2 regions of the Thalassolituus hydrocarboniclasticus genome follow, and region 2 is predicted to be linked to the other one. Evidence: predicted binding sites of a transcription regulator. Region 2 holds the regulator's gene; the other holds the start of a gene.

Region 1 (14,706 bases), 680 kb from region 2:
AAAGCGACCCGGTAATGCCTGGCTGTCTGGGTCTGGATGCCATGTGGCAGCTGGTTGGTTTCTTCCTTGGCTGGCGCGGCAATCCTGGCCGTGGCCGCGCACTGGGCTGTGGCGAAGTTAAATTCCGTGGCCAGGTTTTACCAACCGCGAAAAAAGTGACTTACCGTATCGACATTAAGCGCGTGATGGAACAGAAACTGGTGATGGGTATTGCTGACGCTTCTATGGAAGTGGATGGCCGTGAGATTTACACCGCCAAAGATCTGCGTGTTGGTTTATTTACCTCCACCGAAAACTTCTGACCACTGAGCTTTCTCCAAAGCATCCGCAATCAGACTCTGTCATTGTTGACAGAGTCTGAGCTCAGCAACACTCCCCCATTTTTTCCGCACCGATTTCCGCTAAACTGGCAGTATCATTCAGTGAGGAATCCCTGTGGGACAGATCATACAAACCGAGATGACCGTTCTGGTTACTCCGGACATGGCCAACTTCTCCGGCAATATGCACGGTGGCGAGTTACTCAAACTGCTGGATAAGGTTGCCTACACCTGCGCCATGCGCTACAGCGGTCATTACGCCGTCACCCTGTCCGTCGATAATGTGCTGTTTAAAGAGCCCATATTAATCGGCGAATTAATTACCTGCCTGGCGACTATTAACTATACCGGCCGAACGTCGATGGAAATCGGCATCAAGGTCGTTGCCGAAGATATTAAACAGCGCACCGTACGTCATACTCATACCTGTTTTTTCACCATGGTCGCCATGGGCGACGACAACAAGCCGACTCCGGTACCTGAACTTGAATTAAAAAACGAAGTTCAGATCCGCCGCTGGAACAAAGCCCTGAAACGCCGCGAAGCGCAGAAGAAACTGCAGGCAATGATGCGTGCGATTGAGAGGGATGATGGCTCAGATGATTTCGATGATTTACCGCTGATTCCCTGCCCCTGAGCAGTTACTGATCAGACATAAAAAAACCGCGCATTGCGCGGTTTTTTTATGGACTGAAAAGCAGAAATCAGGCGTGTCTTACTTCGTCAATTTCATACTCTACAGTACCACTGGGAATCTGAACGGTAACCACATCCCCTTCTTCTTTACCGATCAGCGCACGCGCAATCGGTGAAGAAATGGAAATACGGTTCGCTTTAATATCCGCCTCGTCTTCACCAACAATGCGGTATTCCACTTCAGCATCGGTATCCACATTAATGATGCGCACCGTGGTACCGAACAAAACCTTTCCGGTATGCGGAATGGTTTTAATATCGATAACCTGAGCATTAGACAGCTTACCTTCGATATCCTGAATACGGCCTTCAATAAAGCCCTGCTGCTCACGGGCAGCATGATATTCAGCGTTTTCTTTCAGGTCGCCGTGCTCGCGCGCCTCTGCAATCGCCGCAATAACGCGCGGACGATCAACTGTTTTCAGACGCTGAAGCTCTTCACGCAGTGAGGCTTCGCCTTCAACAGTCATTGGATACTTTTGCATATATTCTGACTCCCTAATTGAATGCGACCATTAAATGGTCGCATGCAGTTCCTGCAGACGACGAACTTCTTTCAGACCTTCTGAACGCAGCGCTTCAACCACCGCTTCAGCACCGGCCAGAGTCGTTGTGTAATACACTTTGTGCTGCAGCGCGCTGCGACGGATGTCGGCAGAATCTGCAATGGCCTGCGGGCCATCGGTGGTATTCACAATCAGAGAAATCTCGTCATTTTTAATCATATCCACAATATGTGGACGACCTTCGGTCACCTTGCTCACGCGCTCAACGGCCACACCAGCAGCCTGCAGCACTTTGCAGGTACCTTCGGTAGAGACCAGTTTAAAGCCGCGCTCAATCAGACCTTCAGCAACGGCAACCACACCGGCTTTATCGGCATCACGTACCGATACAAAAGCCACACCGCTGTCCGGCAGTTTGGCACCGGCACCCAGCTGTGCCTTAAAGAAGGCTTCGCCGAAGGTTTTACCGGCACCCATGACTTCACCGGTAGATTTCATTTCCGGTCCAAGAATCGGGTCAACACCCTGGAATTTATTGAACGGGAATACCGCTTCTTTTACTGAGAAATACGGTGGAATAATTTCCTTGGTAAAGCCCAGCTCAGACAGCTTCTTGCCGGTCATAACTTTGGCCGCAACCGCCGCCAGAGAGGTGCCAATACACTTGGACACAAACGGCACGGTACGGGAAGCACGCGGGTTAACTTCGATCACGTAGATCTCGCCATCCTGCCATGCCAGCTGAGTATTCATCAGACCAACCACACCCAGCTCCAGCGCCATCGCGGCAACCTGCTTGCGCATTTCATCCTGCACATCAGCCGGCAGGCTGTATGGCGGCAGAGAACAGGCGGAGTCACCGGAGTGAATACCGGCCTGTTCGATGTGCTGCATGATACCGCCAATCACAACCTGCTCACCGTCACAGATAGCGTCGATATCAACTTCTACTGCACGATCCAGGAAGTAATCCAGCAGTACCGGAGAATCGTTGGATACTTTTACCGCTTCAGTCATGTAACGACGCAGCGAGGCTTCGTTGTTGACGATTTCCATCGCCCGGCCACCCAGAACATAGGATGGGCGAACCACCAGCGGGTAACCGATTTCTGCAGCTTTAATTACCGCTTCTTCAGCCGAAGTAACAGTAGCGTTAACCGGCTGCTTCAGACCCAGACGCTGAATCATCTGCTGGAAGCGCTCACGGTCTTCGGCACGGTCGATCGCTTCCGGAGAAGTACCGATGATCGGCACACCCGCAGCTTCCAGCTCGTCGGCCAGTTTCAGCGGCGTCTGACCACCGTACTGTACGATTACGCCTTTTGGCTTTTCACGATCGACGATTTCCAGTACGTCTTCCAGAGTCACAGGCTCAAAGTACAGACGGTCGGAGGTGTCGTAGTCGGTAGAAACGGTTTCCGGGTTACAGTTAACCATGATGGCTTCGTAACCTTCTTCTTTTGCTGCCAGTGCGGCGTGCACACAGCAGTAATCGAATTCGATACCCTGACCAATACGGTTCGGGCCACCACCGAGAACGATGATTTTCTCGCGATCAGACGGATTCGCTTCACACTCTTCTTCGTACGTGGAGTACATATAAGCCGTGTCGGTGGCGAATTCAGCCGCACAGGTATCCACACGCTTGTACACCGGACGGATGCCCAGCTTCTGGCGCTGCTTGCGGAAGGTTTTTTCGGTCACGCCCAGCAGTGCTGACAGGCGCGCATCGGAGAAACCTTTACGCTTCAGACGGAAGATGCGGTCGGCATCCATTGACGTCAGGCTGCTCTGCGCAACATTGCTTTCTTCTTTGATCAGATCTTCGATCTGCACCAGGAACCACGGATCGATACCGGAGTGCTGGTAAATTTCGTCAACGCTCATACCGGCACGGAAGGCATCACCCACGTACCAGATACGGTCGGCACCAGGTACACGCAGTTCAGAGATAATTTTGTCTTTGCTGCCGGCATCGTTCAGATCCACTTTCGGATCAAAACCGGTAGAACCGACTTCCAGACCGCGCAGTGCTTTCTGCAGAGATTCCTGCTGAGTACGGCCAATCGCCATTACCTCGCCCACAGATTTCATCTGCGTGGTCAGACGACCATCGGCTTGTGGGAATTTCTCGAAGGTGAAACGTGGAATTTTGGTAACCACGTAGTCGATCGACGGCTCAAACGATGCCGGCGTGCGACCACCGGTAATATCGTTCTGCAGTTCATCCAGGGTGTAACCCACAGCCAGCTTGGCCGCCACTTTAGCAATCGGGAAACCGGTTGCTTTGGAAGCCAGCGCCGAGGAACGGGATACACGCGGGTTCATCTCGATCACGACCATACGGCCGGTTTTCGGATCCATACCGAACTGCACGTTAGAACCACCGGTTTCCACACCGATTTCACGCAGCACCGCCAAAGAGGCGTCACGCATGATCTGATATTCTTTATCGGTCAGGGTCTGTGCCGGAGCAACGGTGATGGAGTCACCGGTGTGCACACCCATAGCGTCGAAGTTTTCGATGGAACAGATGATGATGCAGTTGTCGTTTTTATCACGCACAACTTCCATCTCATATTCTTTCCAGCCGATCAGGGATTCGTCGATCAAAAGCTCGTTGGTTGGCGACAGGTCCAGACCACGGGTACAGATTTCTTCGAATTCTTCTTTGTTGTAAGCAATACCGCCACCGGTGCCGCCCATGGTGAAGGACGGACGGATGATGCACGGGAAGCCCAGAGTTTTCTGGACTTCGCGGGCTTCTTCCATGCTGTGCGCAATACCGGCGCGCGGACACTCGAGGCCGATTTTTTTCATCGCCTTATCAAAGCGGTTACGGTCTTCGGCTTTGTCGATGGTGTCGGCATTGGCACCGATCATTTCCACGCCGAATTTTTCCAGTACACCAGCCGCTTCCAGACCCAGCGCACAGTTCAGTGCAGTCTGGCCACCCATGGTTGGCAGCAGTGCATCCGGACGCTCTTTCTCGATGATTTTGGCAACCGCTTCAACGGTAATCGGTTCGATATAGGTTGCATCCGCCATCGACGGATCGGTCATGATGGTCGCCGGGTTAGAGTTCACCAGAATTACACGGTAGCCCTCTTCACGCAGAGCCTTACAGGCCTGAGCGCCGGAGTAGTCAAATTCACAGGCCTGGCCGATAACGATAGGGCCGGCGCCAATGATCAAAATACTTTTTATGTCAGTACGTTTTGGCATAACTCAGTCTGTCCTGTTATTGGGCGGCCTTGGCAGCAACAATCAAATCAATAAAGTGGTCGAACAACGGCGCGACATCGCGCGGGCCAGGACTGGCTTCCGGGTGACCCTGGAAACTGAAGGCAGGCTTATCAGTGCGGGCGATACCCTGCAGCGTGCCATCGAACAGCGACTTATGGGTCGCCTTCAGGTTGGCTGGCAGCGTGCTCTCTTCTACCGCAAAACCATGGTTCTGTGAGGTAATCATCACCTTGCCGGATTCAAGATCCTGCACCGGGTGGTTACCACCGTGGTGACCATGACCCATCTTCATGGTTTTGGCACCGGAGGCCAGAGCCAGCAGCTGGTGACCCAGACAGATACCGAACACCGGGATATTGGTTTCCAGAATCTCCTGAATCGCTTTGATGGCGTAATCACAAGGCTCCGGATCGCCAGGGCCGTTGGACAGGAAAACACCGTCCGGATTCATCGCCAGCACTTCAGCAGCCGGAGTCTGTGCCGGAACAACCGTCAGCTCACAACCACGCTCAGCCAGCAGACGCAGGATATTGCGCTTAACGCCGAAGTCGTACGCCACGACTTTGAATTTTGGTTCGCTCAGCTCGCCATAACCCTTGCCCAGCGTCCAGTCAGTCTGAGTCCAGCGGTAAGCTTCTTTAACAGTCACTTCTTTCGCCAGATCCATACCTTTCAGGCCCGGGAAAGCTTTGGCTTCGGCCAGTGCCTTCGCCACATTCTCTTCAGAATGCGCATCTGCAGCCGCCAGAATGGCGCCATTAAGGGAGCCTTTTTCACGCAGAATACGGGTCAGGCGGCGGGTATCGATATCGGCAATGCCCAGCACATTGCGCTCTTTCAGGTAAACATCCAGTGCCTGTTCACTGCGGAAGTTGGATGCGATCAGCGGCAGGTCGCGGATCACCAGACCTTTGGCATAAATGCCATTGGATTCTTCATCTTCGCTGTTGGTACCGTAGTTACCAATATGTGGATAGGTCAGAGTGACGATCTGGTTGGCGTAGGAAGGGTCGGTCAGAATCTCCTGATAACCGGTCATGGAGGTGTTGAAAACAACTTCTCCCACTGACAGGCCTTCGGCACCGATGCTGGTACCTTTGAAGATACTGCCGTCCTCAAGAGCTAGAATGGCTGGCGTAGACAAGGCTAAATCCCCGAACAAAGAATAAACTTGCAGACTACCGCACCGGGCCGGAGGAGGTCTGAACCAGAATCTGCAGTCGTAAAAAAGCGGAATGGCGACAAATCGACTCCATCCCGCTTATGACTCGCTATGGACTGATAGCGGATTCCGGTGACAAAAAACGATCACCGCAGTGCGTGTATAAACTAACCCTAAATGATACTGAAAACAGGGTCTTGTGTCCATTAAAGGTGGTCGATTGTGCACTAACAGTGCATTGACAGATCACCCCCTGTCTTCACACGACAGCTGCACTGCTTTCCGGCTGATATCTGGGTGGCCATATCCGGCAAAACGCCACTCACTGAAGCGGAAAAATAAATGACAAGCCTCACACCAAATCATCAGTTACACAAAGTTACATTATGTAACATACAAATATACACTTAATATTACTTCACTCAGAATCAAATGAATCATTTCATTGTTATCTATTGAGAGGGAAAACTACTGTCTGACTCATTAACAGTTAAAGATATTTTTAAATAATTAAATATCTGACTGATAAGTCAAGAAACTAAGGACACTACAATTAAAACCATAATGAAGAGGTCTGCCCCATGCCTGTAGCCGTAGATGGTCGTCGTCGCCTGCAACCGGAAGAGCGCAAACGCTTACTGTTAACTAATGCCGTTCAGGTATTCGCACGTCGCGGAATCGGTCGTGGCGGTCATACAGAAATCGCGGAAATCGGTGGAGTATCCGTAGCAACAGTATTTAATTACTTTAAAACCCGCGAAGCTCTGGTTGAAGCTGTTCTGGAAGAAGTAGAAAACTTTCTGCTGAATCTGGCTGAGTCCGTTTACGCAGAAGAGGACAATCCTCTGGAAGCCATCCGTTCGCATGTAAAGGCATTTATGAACGCCTGCGAAGAAAATCCGGATTACATTAAGGTCTGGCTGGAATGGAGCGCTTCGGTACGTGATGAAATCTGGCCACAGTATCTGGAATTCCAGAATAAATTACTGGAGCTGATTGCCAAGCAAATCGACAAAGGCATCAAGAAAGGCATTCTGGAACAGGGTCTGGCGCCGAAAGAACGTGCCCGCTGGGCGCTTGGTAATGCTCAGATGCTGGTATCCATGGTGTTTGATCCGAACGGCAAACCGCGCGGCATGGAAAAAATGGTCGAACGCGGTTTCGATCATATGCTGGGCGTTAAAGCCTGAAGCCTGCCCCGCAGCCACAAAAAAGCCGCTCAGTGAGCGGCTTTTTTGTACTCAGGAAAATATCAGAACCCCAATACATCCTGCATATCGTACAGACCATTTGGCTGAGTGCTCACCCACTTAGCGGCACGTACTGCGCCTTTGGCAAAGGTCATACGGCTTTGTGCTTTGTGCGTTACTTCCACACGCTCACCTTCGGTGGCAAACATCACGGTATGATCACCGACCACATCGCCGCCACGGATGGTTTCAAAACCAATCTGTTTTTGCGGACGGGCGCCGGTGTAACCTTCACGGCCATACACAGCAACTTCTTTTAAATCCCAGCCGAGGGTTTCTGCGACGACTTCGCCCATACGCAAGGCGGTACCGGATGGCGCATCGACTTTGTGACGGTGATGCATTTCCACCACTTCGATATCACTGTCTTCACCCATAACGGAGGCAGCCATACGCAGCAGGTTCAGACACAGATTCACACCGACCGAATAATTCGGCGCGAACACAATGCCCATATCAGCGGCTGCAACTTTCATCTCAGCTTTCTGTTCGTCACTCAGGCCGGTGGTACCAATCACAATACTTTTACCGGCCTTACGGCACAGTTCAATATTGGCCATGGTAGCCGCTGGTGCGGTAAAGTCGATCAGCACATCAAACTGATCCAGCACAGCTTCAACAGAGGTTGCCGCAACAACATTCAGCGTAACGCCCAAACCAGCAATGGCACCGGCATCAACGCCCGCCAGCGGATCATCGGCCAGAACAATGGCTGCTCCCAGTTCTGCGTCGTCAGCATTACGGACTGCTTCGATCAGCACCCGCCCCATACGTCCGGCAGCACCGGTAATTGCAATGCGTGTCATGTAAAAATACCCAGACAGAATTTCAGAATGGCGCTAAGGATATAGCGATTCGGCAGGAGATGCGAGGCGCAGCCCTAAGGCTGCGCCTGCAGGGTTTAAAGCCGCTCAGATTTCTTCAAAGAACTTCTTCACGCCTTCAAACCAGCTTTTCTTCTGTGGCGAGTGTTTCTCACCGGTCAGAGAAGCCTGGAACTTCATCAGCAGATCTTTCTGCTCAGCGTTAAGGCTGACCGGAGTTTCGACCTGCACACGGCAGAGCAAATCACCCGCCGGGCCACCGCGAACCGGCAACACACCTTTACCGCGCAGACGGAACTGCTTGCCGCTCTGGGTCTCTGCCGGAATTTTCAGTTTTACCCGGCCATCCAGCGTTGGCACTTCCAGTTCAGCACCCAGCGCCGCATCGACGATACTGATCGGTACTTCGCAATACAGGTTACGGCCATCTCGATGGAACAGCTTATGCTCCAGTACACTGACCTGCACATACAGATCACCGGCCGGACCACCCATGGCTCCCGCTTCACCTTCACCGGATAAACGGATACGGTCGCCGGTATCCACGCCTGCAGGAATTTTTACCGACAGTGTCTTGGTTTCTTCTTTTACGCCACGGCCATGACAGCTGGTGCAGGGATCATCGATCTGCGTACCCTGACCACGACAGCTCGGACAGGTCTGCTGCACCGAGAAGAAGCCCTGTTGCATACGCACCTGACCGGCACCATGACAGGTATTACAGGTTTTTGGTTTGGTGCCTGGCTTGGCGCCACTGCCGTCACAGGTGGTACAGGCGGTCAGGGTTGGAATGCGGATCTTCTTCTCTACACCACGCACCGCTTCTTCCAGTGTCAGCTCCATGGTGTAACGCAGGTCGGAACCACGCTGTGGACCACCACGCGGGCCACGGCCACCACCGCCAAAAATATCGCCAAATACATCACCGAAAATATCGCTGAAGTTAGCACCGCCACCGCCAAAGCCGCCGCCGGCCTGACCATCCACCCCGGCATGACCGTACTGGTCATAGGCACGGCGCTTCTGTTCATCGCCCAGCACTTCGTAAGCTTCGGTTGCTTCTTTGAATTTGGCATCCGCATCTTTATCGTCCGGATTACGGTCCGGGTGATATTTCATCGCCAGCTTACGGTAAGCTTTTTTCAGTGTTGGTCCATCGACGTCCTTACTGACGCCCAGAACCTCGTAATAATCTCGCTTAGACATACTTCACCTGTTTTTTTGTCTGCCGCCACAAGCTGATTAACGCTGGCGACAGGAACAAACCCAGCACGCGCACAGGCGTTTCTGAGGTGTGATAACAAAGCAAAACGCGACAGCTTCCGAAAGAAAACTGCCGCGTCCGCTTAACGACTGATGCAGCCGTTAATTACTTGTCTTTAACTTCTTCGAACTCGGCGTCAACAACGTCATCGTCCTGATTGCCGGACTGAGCTTCTGCACCACCCTGCTGGGCCTGAGCCTGCTCGGCATACAGACGCTGAGCCAGAGAGCTGGACGCTTCAGTCAGAGCCTGAGTCTTGGCTTCGATTTCTTCTTTATCGGTGCCTTTGATCACAGCTTCCAGATCGGCAATGGCTTTTTCGATGGCGGTTTTCTCGTCATCGGTTACCTTGTCTTTCGCGTCTTCCAGAGTCTTCTTGGTTGCGTGAATCAGACCATCGGCGGTGTTGCGCACCTGCACCAGCTCTTCGAACTGGCGGTCAGCATCGGCATTCGCTTCTGCATCAGCAACCATTTTTTCGATCTCTTCATCGCTCAGACCAGAAGAAGCCTTAATGACGATCGACTGCTCTTTACCGGTAGCCTTGTCTTTCGCGCTCACGTTCAGAATACCGTTGGCATCGATATCGAAGGTTACTTCGATCTGTGGCATACCGCGTGGTGCCGGCGGAATATCGGCCAGGTCAAAACGACCCAGTGATTTATTCTGCGCAGCCTGCTTACGCTCGCCCTGAACCACGTGAATGGTTACCGCAGTCTGGTTGTCATCCGCCGTTGAGAACACCTGAGATTTCTTGGTCGGAATCGTGGTGTTTTTCTCAATAACCGCCGTTGCAACGCCACCCATGGTTTCAATACCCAGAGTCAGCGGCGTTACGTCGAGCAGCAGAACGTCTTTTACATCACCGGACAGAACGGCGCCCTGAATCGCAGCACCAACAGCCACCGCTTCATCCGGGTTCACATCTTTACGTGGTTCTTTACCGAAGAAGTCAGCAACGCTCTTCTGTACCAGTGGCATACGGGTCTGACCGCCCACCAGAATTACTTCGTCAATTTCACCAGAGCTCAGGCCGGCATCTTTCAGTGCGATACGGCAAGGCTCCAGCGAGCGGGTTACCAGCTCTTCAACCAGAGACTCCAGCTTGGCACGGGTCACTTTCACGTTTAAGTGCTTAGGACCAGTCGCATCGGCCGTGATGTACGGCAGGTTGACGTCAGTCTGCTGAGAAGAAGACAGCTCAACCTTGGCTTTTTCTGCAGCTTCTTTCAGACGCTGCAGAGCCAGTGGATCGTTGTGCAGATCGATGCCGCTTTCTTTCTTGAATTCAGCCGCTAAATATTCGATCAGACGCAGGTCAAAGTCTTCACCACCAAGGAACGTGTCACCGTTGGTTGCCAATACTTCGAACTGTTTTTCACCGTCAACGTCAGCCACTTCGATAATGGAAATATCGAAGGTACCACCACCCAGGTCATAGACTGCGATGGTACGGTCACCGCCTTCTTTATCCATACCATAAGCCAGAGCCGCTGCGGTTGGCTCGTTGATGATACGCTTAACTTCCAGACCAGCGATTTTACCGGCGTCTTTGGTTGCCTGACGCTGGGAATCGTTAAAGTAAGCCGGTACGGTAATAACCGCTTCGGTTACTTTCTCGCCCAGATAATCTTCTGCGGTTTTCTTCATTTTCTTCAGAATTTCAGCAGAGATTTGTGGTGGCGCGTATTTTTCGCCTTTTACTTCTACCCAGGCATCACCGTTATCCGCTTCCATGATTTTGTAAGGAACCATGGAGATATCTTTCTGTACTACGTCGTCTTTGAAACGACGACCGATCAGACGTTTAACCGCAAACAGGGTGTTGTTCGGGTTGGTGACGGCCTGACGCTTGGCTGACTGGCCAACCAGCACTTCGTCGTCAGCATAAGCAACGACGGAAGGAGTGGTGCGATCGCCTTCAGCGTTTTCAATCACTTTGGTTTTGTCGCCATCCAGGATTGCCACACAGGAGTTGGTGGTGCCCAGGTCGATACCGATAATCTTACCCATTTTTCAATTCTCCATTCATGGCAGCTTACGCTGCGTGAACTATTAACCGTTGTATTTGTGTTGCTTTCTATATAAGTCCGGGAAACAGGCTTTCAAGGCCCCCGGTAACAATAAAATCAGGCGCTTTCGTCGATTTGTGGTGCGCCTTTACTCACCACCACCATTGCCGGACGCAACAGACGTCCCTGCAGGGTGTAACCTTTCTGCATCACTGCAATAACGGTATTCGGTGCGGCATCCGGATTCTCAACCATGGCCATTGCCTGATGGAATTCCGGATTAAACGCAGAGCCAACCGGATCTACACTTTCCACCTTGAATTTTTCCAGACCGGCAACCAGGCCGCTCAGGGTCATTTCCACGCCTTCGCGGATCGCTTTTGTTGCTTCATCATCGGCAACAGCCGCAGCCAGCGCGCGTTCCAGATTATCGACGGTCGCCAGCATTTCGTTGGCAAACTTCTCAACGCCAAACTTATGGGCTTTTTCCACATCCAGCTCAGCACGACGGCGTACGTTCTGCATCTCTGCCTGAACACGCAATACCTGTTCTTTCAGCTCAGCCACTTCCTGCAGTGCGCTGGCAAGCTGATCATCAGCAGATTCTGTGGCAGTGGCATCCGCCGCATCCACCGGAGTTTCAGCCTCCAGTTGCTCCTGGAGTTCTTCTTGAACCTTCTGCTCTTCCGACATCTATCTTTCCTCGGTCACTGTTTTCGAAACTGTCGGCTATATGGGGGACGAACGGATGAGATTCAAGGGCCAGCCTGCAACATTCTCTTGACAGAATCGAATACTGTATATAAAAACACTGTATATCCATTCAGATACGGAGCATCGCCATGCTGGCTCATCTGTCCATTCATCAGTTTGCGTTAGTCGATCAGCTGGAACTTGAACTGCAACCCGGCATGTCGGTAATTACCGGCGAAACCGGTGCCGGTAAATCGATTCTGCTCGATGCGCTCGGGCTTACCCTTGGCGAGCGCGCCGATGCCGGCTGCGTGCGCAACAACGCCGAAAAAGCCGAAGTGTCCGCCTCGTTCACTCTGAACGAACAGGCACGGCTATGGTTGCAACAGCGGGATATTCCCGCCGATGATGACTGGGTGATTCTGCGCCGTATTATTTCCGCCGAAGGCCGTTCACGCGGCTACATCAATGGTCGTCCCGCATCCGCCAACGACCTGAAAGACATCGGCCAGTATCTGATCGAAATTCACTCCCAGCATGCCCATCAGCGCCTGCTGCAGAAAGACACCCCGCGCCAGCTGCTGGATGCTTTTGGCGGACTGCAGCTGCAGGCAACCGAGGTAGCACTGGTCTGGTCAGAATGGCAGCAACACGCCAAACGCCTTGCCATGCTGCAGGAAGAAAGTGCCGAAATAACGGCCCAGCGCCAGCTGCTGACCTATCAGGTTGAAGAACTGCGCCAGCTGGCACCGGGAGAGACCGAGCTGGACGAGCTGGAAGCCGAACATAAACGTCTGGCCAATGCCGAAAACATGCTGCTTAACGGCCAGTATGCAATGGCCGCCTGTTATGGCGATGACAACGGCGAGCTGGCCGCAACCCAGCTGACCTATCAGGCCATTACCCGCCTCGATAATATCGACGACCAGCATCCGCTGCTGAACGAAGCCCGTGATTTGCTGCAACAGGCACAAATCCAGCTGGAAGAAGCCGGTCGTTCGCTGCAGCACTACCTTGAGCTGGTCGATATTAATCCGCACCGGCTGCAACAGGTTGAGAGCCGCCTCAGCGACCTGTACAGCATGGCGCGCAAGCATCAGATTCAGCCACAACAACTGCACTCATACTGGCAGGAGCAGGAAGAAGCGCTCGCCGGCCTGAATCTCAGCGACGAAGATCTGGCTGAACTTGAACAGCAGGTGCAGGAGCTGCAGGCGGAATACAGCACACTGGCACAACAGCTCAGCAGTGCCCGTCAGGCCGCAGCAGCACGGATGGACAGCGAAGTGGAAGCTCACTTCGAAGCACTGGCTCTGGGTCGCGCCCGCTTTATCACTCAGGTTGAAAGCGGCAGCGCCGAAAGTGGCAACAAACACGGTATCGACCAGATCGGCTTTTTTGTACAGACTAACCCGGGCATGCCCGGCGGCCCATTGGCCAAAGTCGCTTCTGGCGGTGAACTGGCCCGTATCAGTCTGGCCATTCAGGTAGTAACCGCTGCTGTCAGCGAAACACCTTGTCTGATTTTTGATGAGGTCGATGTCGGTATCGGTGGCGGTACCGCTGAACGTGTTGGCCGCCTGCTACGGACTTTGGGCAAAGACAGCCAGGTGCTCTGCGTTACCCACCAGCCGCAGGTCGCAGCCCAGGCACATCAGCATTATCAGGTAAGCAAAATCAGTGGTGACAGCGCCACCCACACCCAGCTGCGTGAACTGAGTGAGAAACAGCGCTCAGAGGAAATTGCGCGGATGCTGGGCGGCGTCGATATCACCAAACAAACCCTGGCCCATGCACAGGAAATGCTGGCTCTGGTCCGATAAGCCGCAGCCGTCAGGCGGACATAAAAAAAGCAGCCAATGGCTGCTTTTTTTATGTCTGTCGCGCAGGATTACTTTTTCTTGCGTACGTACAGCACCAGACTGTGTTCAACCAGCTCAAAGCCATGTTCTTCGGCAATTTCATGCTGCAGGCGTTCAATCTGGGCGTTGGTAAATTCGATCACTGTGCCGTCATCAACGTTAACCATATGATCATGGTGCTCGCCACGCGCCAGTTCAAACACAGAATGACCACCATCAAAGTTATGGCGGGTCACCAGACCAGCACTTTCAAACTGAGTCAGTACCCGATACACAGTCGCCAGACCAACATCCTCACCGGCTTCAATCAGAGATTTATAAACATCTTCCGCACTCATATGTGCATCGATATTGGTTTCCAGAATGCTCAGGATTTTCACCCGCGGCAAAGTGACTTTAAGGCCTGCTTTACGCAACTCCACGTTCTGATCGGACATTGCTTTCCTCGAATATTTCACAGCAACTTGAATTATCGGGTATTATCGCGGGTCTAAGTCACAACGCAACACCATGCAACTACAACGCACTCAGAGACAACACCAATTATTATGCGAATCCCAATTCTGACCCTTTTACTCGGTTTTGCAACCCTTTCCGGCTGTGTCTTCCCTGGCGTCTACAAACTGAACGTGCAGCAGGGCAATATTGTAACTGCCGATATGCTGGAACAGCTGAAGCCCGGTATGAACGCACGCCAGGTAGCATATGTCATGGGCAACCCGGTGGTTCGCAATCCTTTTGAACAACAACGCTGGGATTATCTGTACACCCTTGAACAGCGTGACAAGGTCATCAAAAACTACACCATCAGTGTCTACTTTGATGCTCAGGGCAACTACACCCACTACACAGGTACATTGCCGGAGCAGGC
Region 2 (14,706 bases):
TTCAGTGAGGACCTGGCCAGCTTTCTCGACTATTTGCCACGTAAAACCCTGGTGATTCACGATGCCCGGCTCGAGCAGGCAACCAACCAGTTCCGTAAAGACGCCGAACAGCGCTACGAAAGCCGCCGCTACGACCGCCTGCGTCCGGTACTGTCACCGTCACAATTGTTTTTATCCGCCGAGCAGTTATTTTCCGGTCTGAACGAATTCCCGCGTATTCAGTGGCAGGCCGATGCACCTCCGGAACGCGCCGGCAGCCAGCACTTTAATACGCAGGTGTTAAGCGACATCAGCGTCGATTCCCGTCTTGAGCAACCGCTGCAGCGCCTGCAGACCTGGCTGACAGACAACAAAGATCAGCGCGTGCTGTTCTGCGCCGAATCTGCCGGTCGCCGTGAAGCATTAAAAGAATTACTCGGCCGCATTCAGCTGCGGCCGAAAGATCAGGACGGCTGGACTGACTTTATTACCGGCAGCGAGCCGCTGGGATTAATTGTTGGCCCGCTTGATGATGGCGTCACCGTCAGCGACGGCCAGCAAACGCTGAGCATCATTACCGAAAATCAGTTATTCGGTCAGCGCATCCGCCAGACCCGCCGCCGCAGTAAACAGAAAACCGATTCTGAACTGGTGATCCGCGATCTGTCAGAGCTGCAACCCGGCGCGCCGGTGGTGCACCTCGATCACGGCGTTGGTCGCTATCAGGGCTTACAGACACTGGAAGCCGGCGGTCAGGTGAATGAATTTCTGGTGCTGGAATACGCCGGTAACGCCAAACTGTACGTGCCGGTTTCTGCCCTGCATTTAATTGCCCGCTACGGTGGCGCCGAACAGGGTGCGGCACCTCTGAATAAACTCGGCACCGATAAATGGGCGCAGGCGAAACGTAAAGCCGCCGAAAAAATCCGCGATACTGCCGCCGAACTGCTGGATATTTATGCCCGCCGTGAAGCGCGTAAGGGCTTCGCCTTCAGCGGCCCGGATGAAGAGTACGAGCGTTTTTCCGCCGGTTTCCCGTTTGAGGAAACCCCGGATCAGCAGGCCGCCATCGATGCCGTCATTAACGATATGTGCTCGCCACGCCCCATGGACCGTCTGGTCTGTGGTGACGTTGGTTTTGGTAAAACCGAAGTCGCCATGCGCGCAGCTTTTATGGCGGTGCAGAGCGACAAACAGGTGGCTGTGTTAGTGCCCACCACCCTGCTGGCGCAGCAGCATTATCAGAATTTTGCCGACCGCTTTGCCGAATGGCCGGTGAAGGTCGACGTACTGTCGCGCTTTAATTCCGCCAAAGAAACCCAGGCTGCCCTCGACCGTATGCTCGAAGGCAAAACCGATATTGTTGTCGGCACCCATAAACTGCTGCAGAAAGATGTGAAATTCGATCATCTGGGCCTGCTGATTATCGACGAAGAACACCGCTTTGGTGTGCAGCAGAAAGAGCGCATTAAAGCCCTGCGTGCCGAAGTAGATATTCTGACCCTCACCGCCACGCCGATTCCGCGTACATTAAATATGGCCATGGCCAGCATCCGCGATTTGTCCATTATCGCCACACCGCCGGCCAAGCGCTTAAGCGTAAAAACCTTTGTGCGCCAGCATGACGAACCGACCATTAAAGAAGCGGTTCTGCGTGAAATTCTGCGCGGCGGTCAAGTGTATTACCTGCACAACGAAGTTAAAAGCATCGAGAAAACCGCCCGCGAATTAAGCGAAGCCATTCCCGAAGCACGCGTGGTGGTCGCACACGGCCAGATGTCCGAACGCGAGCTGGAACGGGTGATGGGCGATTTTTATCACAAGCGCTTTAACGTGCTGGTGTGTACCACCATTATTGAAACCGGTATCGACGTGCCGTCGGCCAACACCATTATTATTGAGCGCGCCGATAAATTCGGCCTTGCCCAGCTGCACCAGCTGCGTGGCCGCGTCGGTCGTTCGCACCATCAGGCCTACGCTTACCTGCTGACTCCGCCGCCGAAAACCCTGACCAAAGACGCCGAAAAACGCCTCGAAGCCATTTCGGCCGCGCAGGATCTGGGCGCCGGCTTTATGCTCGCCACCCACGATCTGGAAATCCGCGGCGCCGGTGAGCTGCTCGGTGAAGAACAGAGCGGCCAGATCGAAACCATCGGTTTTACCCTGTATATGGAAATGCTGGAACAGGCCGTAAAAGCCATGAAATCCGGTAAAACCCCATCCGCGGATCTGTCACTGAATCAGGGCGCGGAAGTAAATCTGCACATTCCGGCACTGATTCCGCAGGATTATCTGCCCGACGTTAACAGCCGCCTGACACTGTACAAGCGCATTGCCAGCGCGCGCGACGACAATGAGCTGAAAGAACTGCAGGTAGAAATGATCGACCGTTTCGGCCTGTTGCCGGATGCCGTCAAAAACCTGTTCCGTCAGACCTCATTAAAACTGAAACTGACCCCCCTCGGTATTGCCAAGCTGGATGCCGGCGAGCAAAGTGGCCGCATTGAATTTGCCGCCGAAACCAATATCAACCCTTTCGTACTGGTAAAACTGGTGCAAAGCAAATCCGGCACCTTCAAACTCGAAGGTGGTCATACCTTGCGTTTCAACCTCAACATGACCAGTATCGATCAGCGCTTTAACCAGATCGATCTGGTATTAACCGAATTACAAAAGGACCCTAATCTGTGAGCCAGCTGTTTTGCCGTGCCTTTCTGCTTCTGTGCTCTGTTGCCCTGCCCTTATCGGCCAGTGCCGCGCCCTGGTATCGTGTAGAAATGATCCTGGTCGCCTACGAAGACGAAAGCCTGATTGATCAGGAACTCTGGCCTGAAGTGCTGGAAACCAGCGCCAGCGAGGACAATGAATCCGGCAGTTTACAGACCGAAGCGGATACGGCACCCGACTACACCTGGTGGCTGAGTCCGGCCCGCTACCAGCAACTGCATAATGCATTATTTGCAGGCTTTGGTTTTGCCCGCATCCCGAAAGCGGAATGGCCTGCCCCTTTGCAGCCATTGGCCGAACTGAAAATGGCCAATGAAGCCGAACGCATTAATAAGCGCAGTGATATGAAAGTGATCTGGCATCAGGCCTGGGTGGAACCCATTCAGGAAGAAGGCCAGGCGATCCGCCACAACCTGAATGTACGCCTGCAGGACAAACTGGATATTCAGCTGACCGGTAGCTTTGAGCTGCACCGCAGCCGTTACCTGCATATCAATACCGATTTACAGGTACAGCAATACGAAATCCACGAACCGGCCGAACTGAGTGCGCTGACCTTACCCGCCAGCGATAACCGCGCCGATTACCGCAGCGATCTGCTGGCCCAGACGGATATGGAAGCGTCCATGGCGGTTGATTTACCAGCCCCTATCCGCGCCGCACGGGTACAACAGAGCCGCCGTATGCGCAGTAACGAGCTGCACTACATTGATCACCCGATGCTCGGCATTGTGCTGAAAATTATTCCCGTTGAACGTGCAGAAGACCTTTAAGCCGACCATGAAAATCCGCTCCTTTATCGCTTGCAGCCTGGATGGTTTTATTGCCCGGCCGGATGGTGCACTCGACTGGCTGGAAAATCCGGCCTTTACCATCGCAGAAGAAGATTTCGGCTATGCGCAATTTATGGCCGGCACCAGCTGTCTGGTAATGGGGCGTAATACGTTCGAAAAAGTCCTCACCTTTGGTGAATGGCCCTATGAGGGCACACGCGTGATTGTGCTCAGCCAATCGCTTAAAACCCTGCCGGAAACACACCGGGATAAAGCAGAATTAAGTGCCGAGTCACCACTGACCTTAACCGAGCGTCTGCAGCGCGAAGGCGAAGACTCACTCTATATTGATGGCGGCCGCCTGATTCAGTCGTTTCTGCGCACCGGATTGCTCAACGAGCTGATCGTGACCCGTGTTCCGCTGCTGCTGGGCCGCGGGATTCCGTTATTCGGCGAACTGAACGGTGATATCCTGCTACACCTGCTTGCCAATAAAAGCTACGCCAATGGTTTTGTGCAGAGTCATTACCGTATCGGTTGAGGCCCACTGATATAAGAAATACCAAATAAAAAAGCCCGGAAATTCCGGGCTTTTTTGTCTATCGGCTTCAGCAAAAAGGTTATTTAAACCCGCTTCAGCGTCGCCGCCAGCAAATCACGCACCTGCTGCATACCGCCACTTAATACTGCGCGGATTTCATCCATGGTAATTTCGCCTTCGCTTTTACCGGCCGCGGGGTTAACCACCAGACAGATACTCGCATAAGGAATACCCAGTTCACGCGCCAGAGCGGCTTCCGGCATACCGGTCATTCCCACCAGATCACAACCGTCTTTTTCCAGTCGGTTAATCTCAGCGATGGTTTCCAGACGCGGGCCCTGAGTCGCAGCGTACACGCCAAAATCACACACCGGCAAAGCAATATCGGCGGCGGCAGAAATTAAAGCCTGACGCAGATTTTCATCGTAGGGATGCGTCAGGTCGATATGATCCAGCGGACGGAATTCACCATCAAAAAAGGTACCCTCACGCCCCCAGGTGTAATCAACCACCTGATGCGGAACCGAAATTGCACCGGATTGCATGGCCGGATGAATACCACCGACAGCATTTACCGCAATAATAGCCTCTGCCCCCTGCTCCTGCAGCGCCAGTAAATTTGCACGGTAATTAATTTTATGCGGCGGTACAGCATGCGGGTGTCCGTGGCGCGCTAAAAACAGTACGGTTTTATCATTCCAGCGACCTTCCTGAACCGCTGATGAAGGCTGACCCAGCGCCGTGCTCACATCATGGCTGGCGGTAATTTCCGGACCTTCGAGTTGGGTTAAACCGGTGCCACCAATAATGGCTATTTTGTTAATGCTCATATCATTCCAACGTTTTCAGACGGCGTTTTTAAAGGCACCGTTATTCATTATTCAGCGCAGCTTTTCCAGCTGCAGCAAGATCGCCGAGCGGCGTTCGGCCAGCATGTTCTCTGAAATATCACCTGCTGCTCCCTGCAACCCGCCTACCGAACCCTGTAGCTCTTCCGAGGTCCCTTGCAATCCGGTAAGGCTCAGCGTCTGCCAGCCCGGCTGTTGTAATTGTTCACGTACAGTAAGGATGACTTGCTGCGCGGCCGGGCGGTCATTACACACCAGCAGCGCATTGGCACCGGCACGCATGGCACAGCCGGCACGTTCGGCGTAACTGCCAACACTGGCCGCACCGGCCATGGATAAATCATCACTGAAAATCACACCATTAAACTGCAGCTCGGTGCGCAGAATATTCTGCAGCCAGTGCGCAGAAAAACCGGCGGTATTGTCACTGTCGACCGCCGGATAAATCACGTGGGCGGGCATAATACCGCTTAACAGCCCCATCGACATCAGCACATGAAAAGGCTCGATATCGTTATTCAGTTCAATGCGCGAACGAGTGTCCACCGGCAGCGCCAGATGCGAGTCTGCGGCAATGGCACCGTGACCGGGAAAATGCTTGCCTACCGCCAGCATGCCGGCCTCATTCATACCACGCACAAAGGCGGAAGCCAGCGCAATAACGGTCGCTGCATCATGAGCAAAGGCACGATCGCCAATCACCTGCGACACATCGGTTTCAATATCCAGCACCGGCGCAAAGCTCAGATGCACCCCCTGCTGACGCAGCTCGGCGGCCATCAGCCAGCCCAGTTCATGGGCCAGGGTCAGCGCTTCTGTGCTGTTGTGCTGATATTCTTTTTCCAGAGCCAGCATTGGCGGCAGACGGGTAAAGCCTTCACGGAAACGCTGTACGCGACCGCCTTCCTGATCCACGCACAATAATAAATCCGGGCGCAGGCTGAGAATATCGCCGGTCAGAGCCTTTAACTGCTGTGGCGACTGATAATTACGCGCGAAAAAAATTAACCCGCAGATTTCCGGCTGCAATAAAAATTCACGGTCGGCAGCGGTTAATTCTGTACCTTCAATATCGGCAACCACACCGATACGCTGGTTCAGATTCTGTATTACAGATTGCGGCATGGAATCCTCGAAAAACTGTGTGGCTGAATCCACACCGGCGTACCGGCACTGACCAGTTCAAATAATTCAGCAATATCACTGTTACGCATACGGATACAGCCATGAGACAGTGGCTGGCCCATAGGTTCAGAATCCGGCGTGCCATGGATATAAATATAACGGCGCATGGAATCGACATTGCCCATACGGTTGACGCCGACTTCCAGTCCCTGCAGCCAAAGAATGCGGGTTAAAATCCAGTCGCGCTGTGGTTGCTGTAGCGCCAGTTCAGGCGAATACATTTCACCGGTCGGGCGCCGGCCAACGAATACGGTGTTCAGTGGCAAACCGGCACCAATAGCCGCACGGACACGGTGCCAGCCACGGGGGGTACAACCGGAATTTTCCTGCTCACCGGCACCATTAAGCGCCGTGGAAACCGGATACAGGTGGCAGATACCGGCGCTCGACACGCGCAGTACCTGATCGGCAATAGAAACTTCTATTAATGTTTGCGGTAACGCAGATTGCGCAGCCGTGGGCGCCATAGCAAAGGCCTGTTGGTAAAAAGCGAAAAACGGAAAGCCCGGCTCCGCTCAACCAGCCTGATGCGGAGCGTTAAGACCGGATGCGAGGAAAGGTATCAATTTATCAACAACCTGCGCAATATCCGATCCCTTACCCAGATCGTGTTCTGCCATCGCCGTCAGTGAATCGGCCCCCGACAACGTAAACACCGTCGCCCCCAGCATAAAGTGAATACGCCAGAAACGGTCTTCATCGGAAAGCTCAGGCGTCGCCGCCGTCACCAGACGCATAAAGGCTTTAAACACCGGACCGTATTCTTTCTGCAGAAAACGGCGTAAATGCCCCTGCCCCTGGGTGTAAGCCAGCCCCAGCAGACGCATAAAGATCCCCAGACGACGCGGACTGTCATGCCCGGCACGCAGCGCCGTCTGCGACAGCAGCATTAATATGCCGGGTAATTCCGGCACCTTGCCATCCAGCCGCGCCTGTACGGCGTCCAGCTCACGCTCCAGATCTTCGCAGAATGGCGTCAGGAAACGGGCAAACACCGCCTGAATCAACGCTTTCTTAGAGCCAAAATGATAATTCACCGCCGCCAGATTCACTCCGGCCTTGGTGGTGATATTCCGCAATGAGGTCTCGGCAAAGCCACGCTCCGAAAACAACTCCTCTGCCGCATTCAGGATACTTTTAACCGTATCTTTCTGTGCCATAACCCTGCATCTGCCCTATCACGCTGTCGCGGCTTTATTGCCATCGCCGACAGTACAAAACAACTGTTTCAAACATACGTTTAAAACGAGATTTAGGCAACCCCATATACGGCCAAAGGCTAAAAGCCTCATACCATCATCCGGGCCGGTGCAGCAGCAATGCATCCACAGCAATCCACAGACCTCTGACAACAGGGGTTTACACTGGATAAAATACTGTATACATTTACACCATACTGTATGGATCAACAGACTGGATAAGCATCATGATCAAGCTCACGGCACGACAACAGCAGGTTCTGGATTTCATCCGCTCCTCACTGGAAGATACAGGGTTTCCGCCCACCCGCGCCGAAATCGCTGCCGAGCTGGGCTTTAAATCGCCTAACGCCGCAGAGGAACACTTGAAGGCGCTGGCACGTAAAGGTGCGATTGAGATTATGCCCGGCGCTTCCCGCGGCCTGCGCATTGTTGAAGAGCAGAACCCGGGTCTGCCGATCGTTGGCCGTGTAGCCGCCGGTGAGCCCATCCTGGCTCAGGAACACATCGCCGATTACTGCGAGATTCCACCCAGCTTCTTCCGCCCTTCTGCCGACTTCCTGCTGGAAGTTCATGGCGACAGCATGAAGAACATCGGCATTCTCGACGGCGACTACATTGCGGTGCACAAGGCCGAAACCGCCCGTAATGGCGAAATCATTGTTGCCCGCGTCGATAACGAAGTAACGGTCAAGCGCTACGAGAAGAAGCGTAATCAGGTGATTCTGCACCCGGAAAATGACGACTTTAAGCCGATTGAAGTTGATCTGCGGGAAACGGAATTTGCCGTTGAAGGTTTATACGTCGGCGTTGTACGCCGCAGCTAACAGCAACTGTTCACAGGTTCGGGGTGATTGTTATGCGTCAGTTATTACTCGGAATGGAAGAAGCCGGCTTATCTCTCAGCAGCCAGCAACCAGGCAGGATGGCCAGAGTCAGCACCAGTGCGCTGCGCGGCAGTCTGACCGAGGTCATCGTCAGTGAAGGCGGTGCCATTCAGCCCATGCATTTGTTGCCGATGCTGGCACAGTGCAATGCGCACAAGCGCTGGCTGATGTGGCTGAGCCCGCACCGTCCGATGAATAAAAGCTGGCTGGAAAGCATGGGCCTGCAGCATTCGCCGGTGATTCATCTCGATCTGTGCAATGACACCCAACTGGCCCTGTGCAGCAAAGTTCTGGCGGCCGGCAACAGCCATATGATTGTTGAATGGCAGGGAGAACTGAGCAACCACGAACGGCAGATCATCCGCCAGCAGGCCGACCAGAGCGGCAGCCATGTGGTGCTGATTCAGCGCCGTCCCTGAAGTGCAGCAAACGACGAACACAAAAAAGCCCTGATTTTTATCAGGGCTTTTTTGTGTTTTCAGCACAATTTCATACGCACAACGGTGGGCGATTCAATACCGCCAGACACCATTCAGTGCAGTCGCTGCTGATACTCAGGGGTGTCAAAGTCTTCGCGCTCAACTTCCATACCGGAAAGCTCGCCGACTTTACGCACTCCGGCTTCCAGCATCACCCGCGCAACATCCATATGATGCGCCTGCAGGCTGGCCTTGGCATCTTCGGAAAAATGAATACACACCAGTGCATCGCTGTCCTGATCGTCAGCACGACGCAGGGCGATATCACCATTGGAAAGTTCTACGATTTCAAAAAAGCGCGCCATAACCGCCTCTCAAAACTGGGCGCGGGAGTGTATCACAGGATGTTTTCAATAGCTTGAACGACACACAGAACCGTTAGTAATAAAAAGTAAACGGCTCTGCATAAATGCACTCAGCAAGGCATCAGCTTTCCTGACGATTGGCGCGCTGAGCTTCAATCAGGCGGGTCAGATCCTGCAGCCAACCGGCAACCGGCGACTGCTGCGTCGCCACCAGCGCAATTCTGCCCGGAGCCTCAACCGTCTGCACCGCCGCTGCCGGCTGATTCATTCCGGCCGGACGTCCCTGAGCATCTGCCGCCGCCAGCATCTGCGCCAGCCAGGAAAAGCCGTTCTCCGCCAGATGCTTAAGCTCGCGCATTTCGCCGGTGATCAGCGGCGTATTCTGCAGCAGTGATTCCAGAGAGCTGACAGGCTGACGATACGCCACCATATCCCCCAACTCTGCCAGATAAGACAGCCAGGCATCGCGCAGCTGATACAGTGCACTCTCTTCCAGAGCCTGCTGCAAAGCAGGCGCAGCCGACTGCAGCGCTGCCAGCTGCTCCAGCAATAAACGGCACTGATAGAGTTTCTGATTGGTAAAGCCAATCCACTGCGACATAGCCTGCTCCGGCGGAAGGTTGAGATTAAAAGTCGATGGTCAGACCGAAGTGAGCACCATCGCCCAGCTCGTAACGCTCGTTAATGTCTTCGATACGAATGCTGTTATAGCGGTAACCGGCATAAATACGCGCGGTCGGCAGCAGGCTGAACTGCAGACGGATATCGCTGTTGATCATATTTTCAGCATCACCGAATGACACAACCGGCGGCGCGTAATAGGCATAACCTGCCAGACCAACATCCGGTGCTGCCGGGAAGCTGTAGCGGAAAAAGCCTCCCACCCCCATAGCCGCACCATCAAAGTGATCGGTATTAAACGCAAAAACCTTGGCACCCACGCCAATGTACAGATGACTGGTTGATGGACGTACATCCACCACATGCAGACCGGCAGAAACCATATCACCGTCATCTTCATGGTGCAGAGCCGCCAGGCTGACATGCAGGCCGGAGCCCATCTGGGTGGCGTCGTAAGCAACGCGGGCGACATCATCGGCCAGACTGATATCCAGCGAACCACCCGCCTGTACCAGTGTCGGCAAAACCAGAGCACCAGCCGTCAGAATTCCCTGAGCGGTCATACGCAACATTTTCATAGCATTCCCCAATGATCAGATCACAGTACCGGCTGCTGCGCGGATTACCCGTCACTGTTCTCCCACAAAGAGAGCAACAGACAGCAGCTGATTTTTATTTGCCGGCATAATAGCAGTGCGGCGGCAGTGGTTAAACCACGGCCGCCGCGACTAAGACCAGTAAAAGTCCCTGTTAACGCATTAAATCGAGCAACAGTTTGTTCAGCCGCGCGACGTATTCTGCCGGTTGCTTTAACTGGCTGCCTTCTGCCAATTGCGCCTGGGCATGAATCACCTGCGCTAACTCGGCAAAGCGGCTTTCATCCTGCTCGCTGTCGAGACGTTCGATCAGCGGATGCGACGGATTAATTTCCAGGGCCGTTTCAGGTTCAGGCACCGCCTGCCCCGCGGCTTCCATCAGCCGGCGCATATGGCCACCCATATCGTACTGGCCAACCACCAGACAGGCCGGTGAATCGGTCAGGCGTGAGCTGACTCGGACGGTTTTCACTTCACCTTCGAGGGCTTTCTGCACGCGTTCAACCAGATCTTTATGGGTTTCTTCCAGCGCTTTTTGCTGCTCTTTTTCCGCAGCATCCGCCAGTTCATCCAGATCCAGTTCGCCTTTGGTAACGTCCTGGAAAACTTTGCCGTCGAAATCGGTCAGGTGGCCAACCATCCACTCGTCAACACGGTCGGTGAGCAGCAGCACTTCAACACCCTTAGTGCGGAAATATTCCAGATGCGGGCTGCTGGACACCGCGGCATAGTTGTCGCCGGTGATGTAGTAAATCTTTTTCTGACCTTCACGCATGCGCGCAACATAGTCTTCCAGACCGACATTCTGTACGGCACTGTCACTCTTGGTGGTGGCAAAGCGGAACAGTTTGGCAATTTTTTCACGGTTGGCGAAATCTTCTGCCGGGCCTTCTTTCAGCACATCACCGAATTCATCCCAGAAGCTCTGGTATTTTTCCGGCTCATTTTTCGCCAGTTTTTCCAGTGAATCGAGTACCCGTTTAACCAGCGCGCTGCGCAGGCTGTCGACCTGTTTGTCTTTCTGCAGAATTTCGCGGGAAACGTTCAGCGACAGGTCGTTGGAATCCAACACACCTTTCACAAAGCGCAGGTACAGCGGCAGGAACTGCTCAGCGTCATCCATAATAAAGACACGCTGCACGTACAGTTTCAGACCACGGGTCGCATCGCGGTTCCAGATATCGAACGGCGCCTTGGCCGGGATATACAGCAGACTGGTGTAATCCAGTTTGCCTTCCACACGGTTGTGCAACCACAGCAGCGGGTCGTTCCAATCGTGGGAAACGTGCTTGTAAAACTCTTTATATTCGTCATCGCTCAGGTCGGACTTACTGCGGGTCCACAGCGCCTTGGCCTGGTTAACCGCTTCCGGAATCTGTTTTTTCTCGCCGTCAGCATCATCTTCACTGACTTCCTGCGGCAGATACACAGGCACAGCGATATGATCTGAATATTTTTTAATCAGCGAACGCAGACGGAAGCTGTCGGCAAATTCTGCATCGTCTTCTTTCAGGTGCAGGGTAATGCGGGTACCGCGTTCCGCTTTGTCGATGCTTTCCAGGGTAAATTCACCCTCACCGGCCGATTCCCAGCACACGCCTTCAGACGCATCATCACCGGCACGACGGGTTTCAACCGTGACTTTATCGGCGACAATAAAGGCCGAATAAAAGCCAACACCAAACTGGCCAATCAGTTGCGAATCTTTTTTCTGATCGCCGCTCAGTTTGCTGAGGAATTCGGCCGTACCGGATTTAGCGATGGTGCCGAGGTGGTTAATCACCTCTTCACGGTTCATACCGATACCATTGTCTTCGATGGTCAGGGTACGGGCTTCGCTGTCGAAATCGATATGCACGCCCAGATCTGCATTACCTTCAAACAGAGCATCGTTCTGCAGGGCTTCAAAGCGCAGCTTGTCGCAGGCGTCTGAAGCGTTGGAAATCAACTCACGCAGAAAAATCTCTTTGTTGGAATACAAAGAGTGAATCATCAGATGCAGCAGTTGTTTAACTTCGGTTTTAAAACCCAAGGTTTCTTTGCTGGCTGCGGTCATGTTCGTCTCCTTTACAACGCGCCATAAAAAACAGTGTTGTTTAAATGGGGACGCCGCAACGCTTTTCAAGCGCCGGAATACACTTACGCAAATTGGCCAGTCGCTGCGGCAGCGCTTCATCGTCGGCAAGCTCAGTTACAATGGCGACCGAATCAATGCCACTGGCCATGACCTGAGCAATATTCGCTGTTGTAATCCCGCCGATACAGGTCAGCCGATGATCGGTAAAACGTTCAACCCACAGGGCTAAGGTTTCCGTGCCCAAAGGCTGGTAACGCAACACTTTCGACAGCGGCGTAAACACCGGGCCAAAGGCGATATAAGACGGATTCACCCCGCGCGCCCGGGCAATCTCCCAGTCACTGTGGGTGCTGATGCCCAGTGCGATACCCGCTTCTGCCAGCGCCTGCAGATCCGCCGTTAACAGATCTTCCTGCCCCAGATGCACACCAAAAGCCCCCAACTCCAGCGCCAGCTGCCAGTCGTCGTTGATAAACAAAGGTACTGCAGATTCTGCAGCATAATAAATGGCCTCAGCGGTCTGAGCTTTATGCTCTGCCCCCGGCGATTTAACCCGCCATTGCAGACTGTCGATACCCAGCGCCAGCAGACGCTTAAGATGCGGCAGACTGTCCACCAGCCCATACAGCCCCAGAGGCTGCGGCAAGCGCGGAAAATGCACAGCGGATGCCCGCTGTTGCACAGGAACCACCTGCGGCCAGTCTTCGGCCAGCGACTCATTCAGCGGGCGCGCCCAGGCATTGTGGTAACCATTGGCGCGCTCACTGGCCGAACGGATCGCCAGGCGTACCGCCGCCACCGCTCTGCTCAGGGCATCATACAGCGTATAGCCCTGCGCCAGACCGCAGGCAATGGCACTGGCCAGATGACAGCCGGTGCCGTGTACCTTGAGCGGTAAGCGCCGGTGGCGGAAAACAAACGCCCGCAATAAATCCGGGCCCGGCAGCTGATCACCGAAAGCAGATCCTGATGCCGACGAGGGAGCCGCAAAGAACGCATCCTGAATCCATTCGTCAGATTCAGCACTGCCAGCCCGAGCGCTGTCGCCGCCGGTAATCAGCAGATGATTAACGCCCAGTACCTGCAGTGCGGCGGAGATGTCTGCGCAATGGCCTAGCTCGTAATCGCTTGGCTCGTAATCGTTTTGTACAGCGCCGCCATCATCCTGCGGCTGCAATAACGTCAGCAGCGCCTGTGCTTCTGCCAGATTAGGCGTCAGTACATCAACCCGCTGCAGCAGGGCCTGCAATGCGTCTTTCGGCCAGTTGGCCTGGGGGAAACCACCCTGCGATGCCGACAGCACCGGGTCCCAGATTACTGGCCCGGAATATTCCTGCAGTTTTTCCAGCAACCAGGGCAGCAGCAGATTGCCCGGTGGCAGCCAGCCGATTTTAATCGCCTGCGGCCAGCCATCGGCTTTCAGGCTCTGCCATTGCTGCTCCAGCATTGCCCGCGACAGCACCTCAACGGCCTGCACGCCCTGACTGTTCTGCGCGGTTATGGCACAGATCAGCGTGGCACAATCGGTATCCAGCGCCCGCGCCATGGTTAAATCCGCCTGACTGCCGGCGCCAGCACTGCAGTCGGAGGCGGCAATGCTCCAGATTTTTGCCCGGTTCACCGGGCCTGAACAGAGGCTCATACTCCGCCTCCGGTCTGATGCCAGAACGGCAGCCCCAGCGTCGGCGTGGAAGGCGATGCCTGATCACGCTCGCACATCAGACCAGCGCGATAGGCAGCCCGGCCGCCATCCACCGCCTGCTTAAACGCCGCTGCCATCGCTGCCGGATCATGGGCACGCGCCACCGCTGTGTTGAGCAGTACCGCATCAAAGCCCATTTCCAGCGCCGCCATCGCCTGAGAGGGTTTGCCCAGTCCGGCATCCACCACCAATACCGCCTGTGGCAGACGTTCGCGCAGGGTTTTCAGCTGATAAGGATTCATCAGCCCTTTGCCAGTACCGATCGGTGCACCCCAGGGCATCACCGCCGCACAGCCCAGCTCCAGCAGGGTCTGGCACAATACCAGATCGTCGGTGCAGTACGGCAGCACATTAAAGCCCTGCGCCACCAGCTCGCGCGCCGCTTCCACCAGCTGCAGCGGATGCGGCTGCAGGCTGTAGTCGTCACCGATAACTTCGAGCTTGATCCAGTCGGTGACAAACAGCTCACGCGCCATCTGCGCCAGCAGAATCGCTTCACGGGCACTGTGACAACCGGCGGTATTGGGCAGCAGTTTTGCCCCGGTACTGGCCAGTTGCTGATGCAGCAGATGCCAGTGACCATGTTCACTCACCTGCTCCTGTACCTGAGCAGCACTCTGGCGGCGCAGCGATACGGTAACAAATCCGGGGGTTGCCGCGGCAATGGCATCACCCATCACCTGTGGTGACGGGTACAGGGAGGAGCCCAGCCACAAACGGCTGCCGATGGTTTCACCGGCAATCTGCAGCACGTCGGCACCAGCGTCAGGTGCAACATTATTTTCTG

Evidence for each region. Region 2 encodes LexA, which represses DNA repair genes until DNA is damaged. Its sites were predicted from a motif close to TACTGTNTANNTANACAGTA; they were not measured.
Region 1: recN (DNA repair protein RecN) is a predicted target of LexA. The motif match lies at 12,075-12,094, and genes of this name have one in related genera.

The regions. Positions count from the first base shown of each region.
Region 1 covers NZ_CP054475.1:3,063,355-3,078,060, forward strand. Annotated here, with positions in the region: gene fabA (3-hydroxyacyl-[acyl-carrier-protein] dehydratase FabA) at 1-302, shown strand, start outside; gene HUF19_RS13680 (acyl-CoA thioesterase) at 436-957, shown strand; gene greA (transcription elongation factor GreA) at 1,025-1,501, opposite strand; gene carB (carbamoyl-phosphate synthase large subunit) at 1,532-4,747, opposite strand; gene carA (glutamine-hydrolyzing carbamoyl-phosphate synthase small subunit) at 4,764-5,912, opposite strand; gene HUF19_RS13700 (TetR/AcrR family transcriptional regulator) at 6,512-7,120, shown strand; gene dapB (4-hydroxy-tetrahydrodipicolinate reductase) at 7,183-7,986, opposite strand; gene dnaJ (molecular chaperone DnaJ) at 8,092-9,210, opposite strand; gene dnaK (molecular chaperone DnaK) at 9,374-11,281, opposite strand; gene grpE (nucleotide exchange factor GrpE) at 11,398-11,973, opposite strand; gene recN (DNA repair protein RecN) at 12,123-13,796, shown strand; gene fur (ferric iron uptake transcriptional regulator) at 13,865-14,272, opposite strand; gene HUF19_RS13735 (outer membrane protein assembly factor BamE) at 14,384-14,706, shown strand, end outside.
Region 2 covers NZ_CP054475.1:2,387,038-2,401,743, forward strand. Annotated here, with positions in the region: gene mfd (transcription-repair coupling factor) at 1-2,670, shown strand, start outside; gene HUF19_RS10550 (peptidoglycan binding protein CsiV) at 2,667-3,479, shown strand; gene HUF19_RS10555 (dihydrofolate reductase family protein) at 3,487-4,020, shown strand; gene HUF19_RS10560 (S-methyl-5'-thioinosine phosphorylase) at 4,104-4,850, opposite strand; gene nagZ (beta-N-acetylhexosaminidase) at 4,902-5,993, opposite strand; gene HUF19_RS10570 (L,D-transpeptidase) at 5,978-6,520, opposite strand; gene HUF19_RS10575 (TetR/AcrR family transcriptional regulator) at 6,569-7,213, opposite strand; gene lexA (transcriptional repressor LexA) at 7,480-8,079, shown strand; gene HUF19_RS10585 (cell division inhibitor SulA) at 8,112-8,558, shown strand; gene HUF19_RS10590 (hypothetical protein) at 8,672-8,923, opposite strand; gene HUF19_RS10595 (DUF6586 family protein) at 9,045-9,524, opposite strand; gene HUF19_RS10600 (YfaZ family protein) at 9,550-10,122, opposite strand; gene htpG (molecular chaperone HtpG) at 10,295-12,196, opposite strand; gene HUF19_RS10610 (bifunctional hydroxymethylpyrimidine kinase/phosphomethylpyrimidine kinase) at 12,237-13,859, opposite strand; gene HUF19_RS10615 (thiazole synthase) at 13,856-14,706, opposite strand, start outside.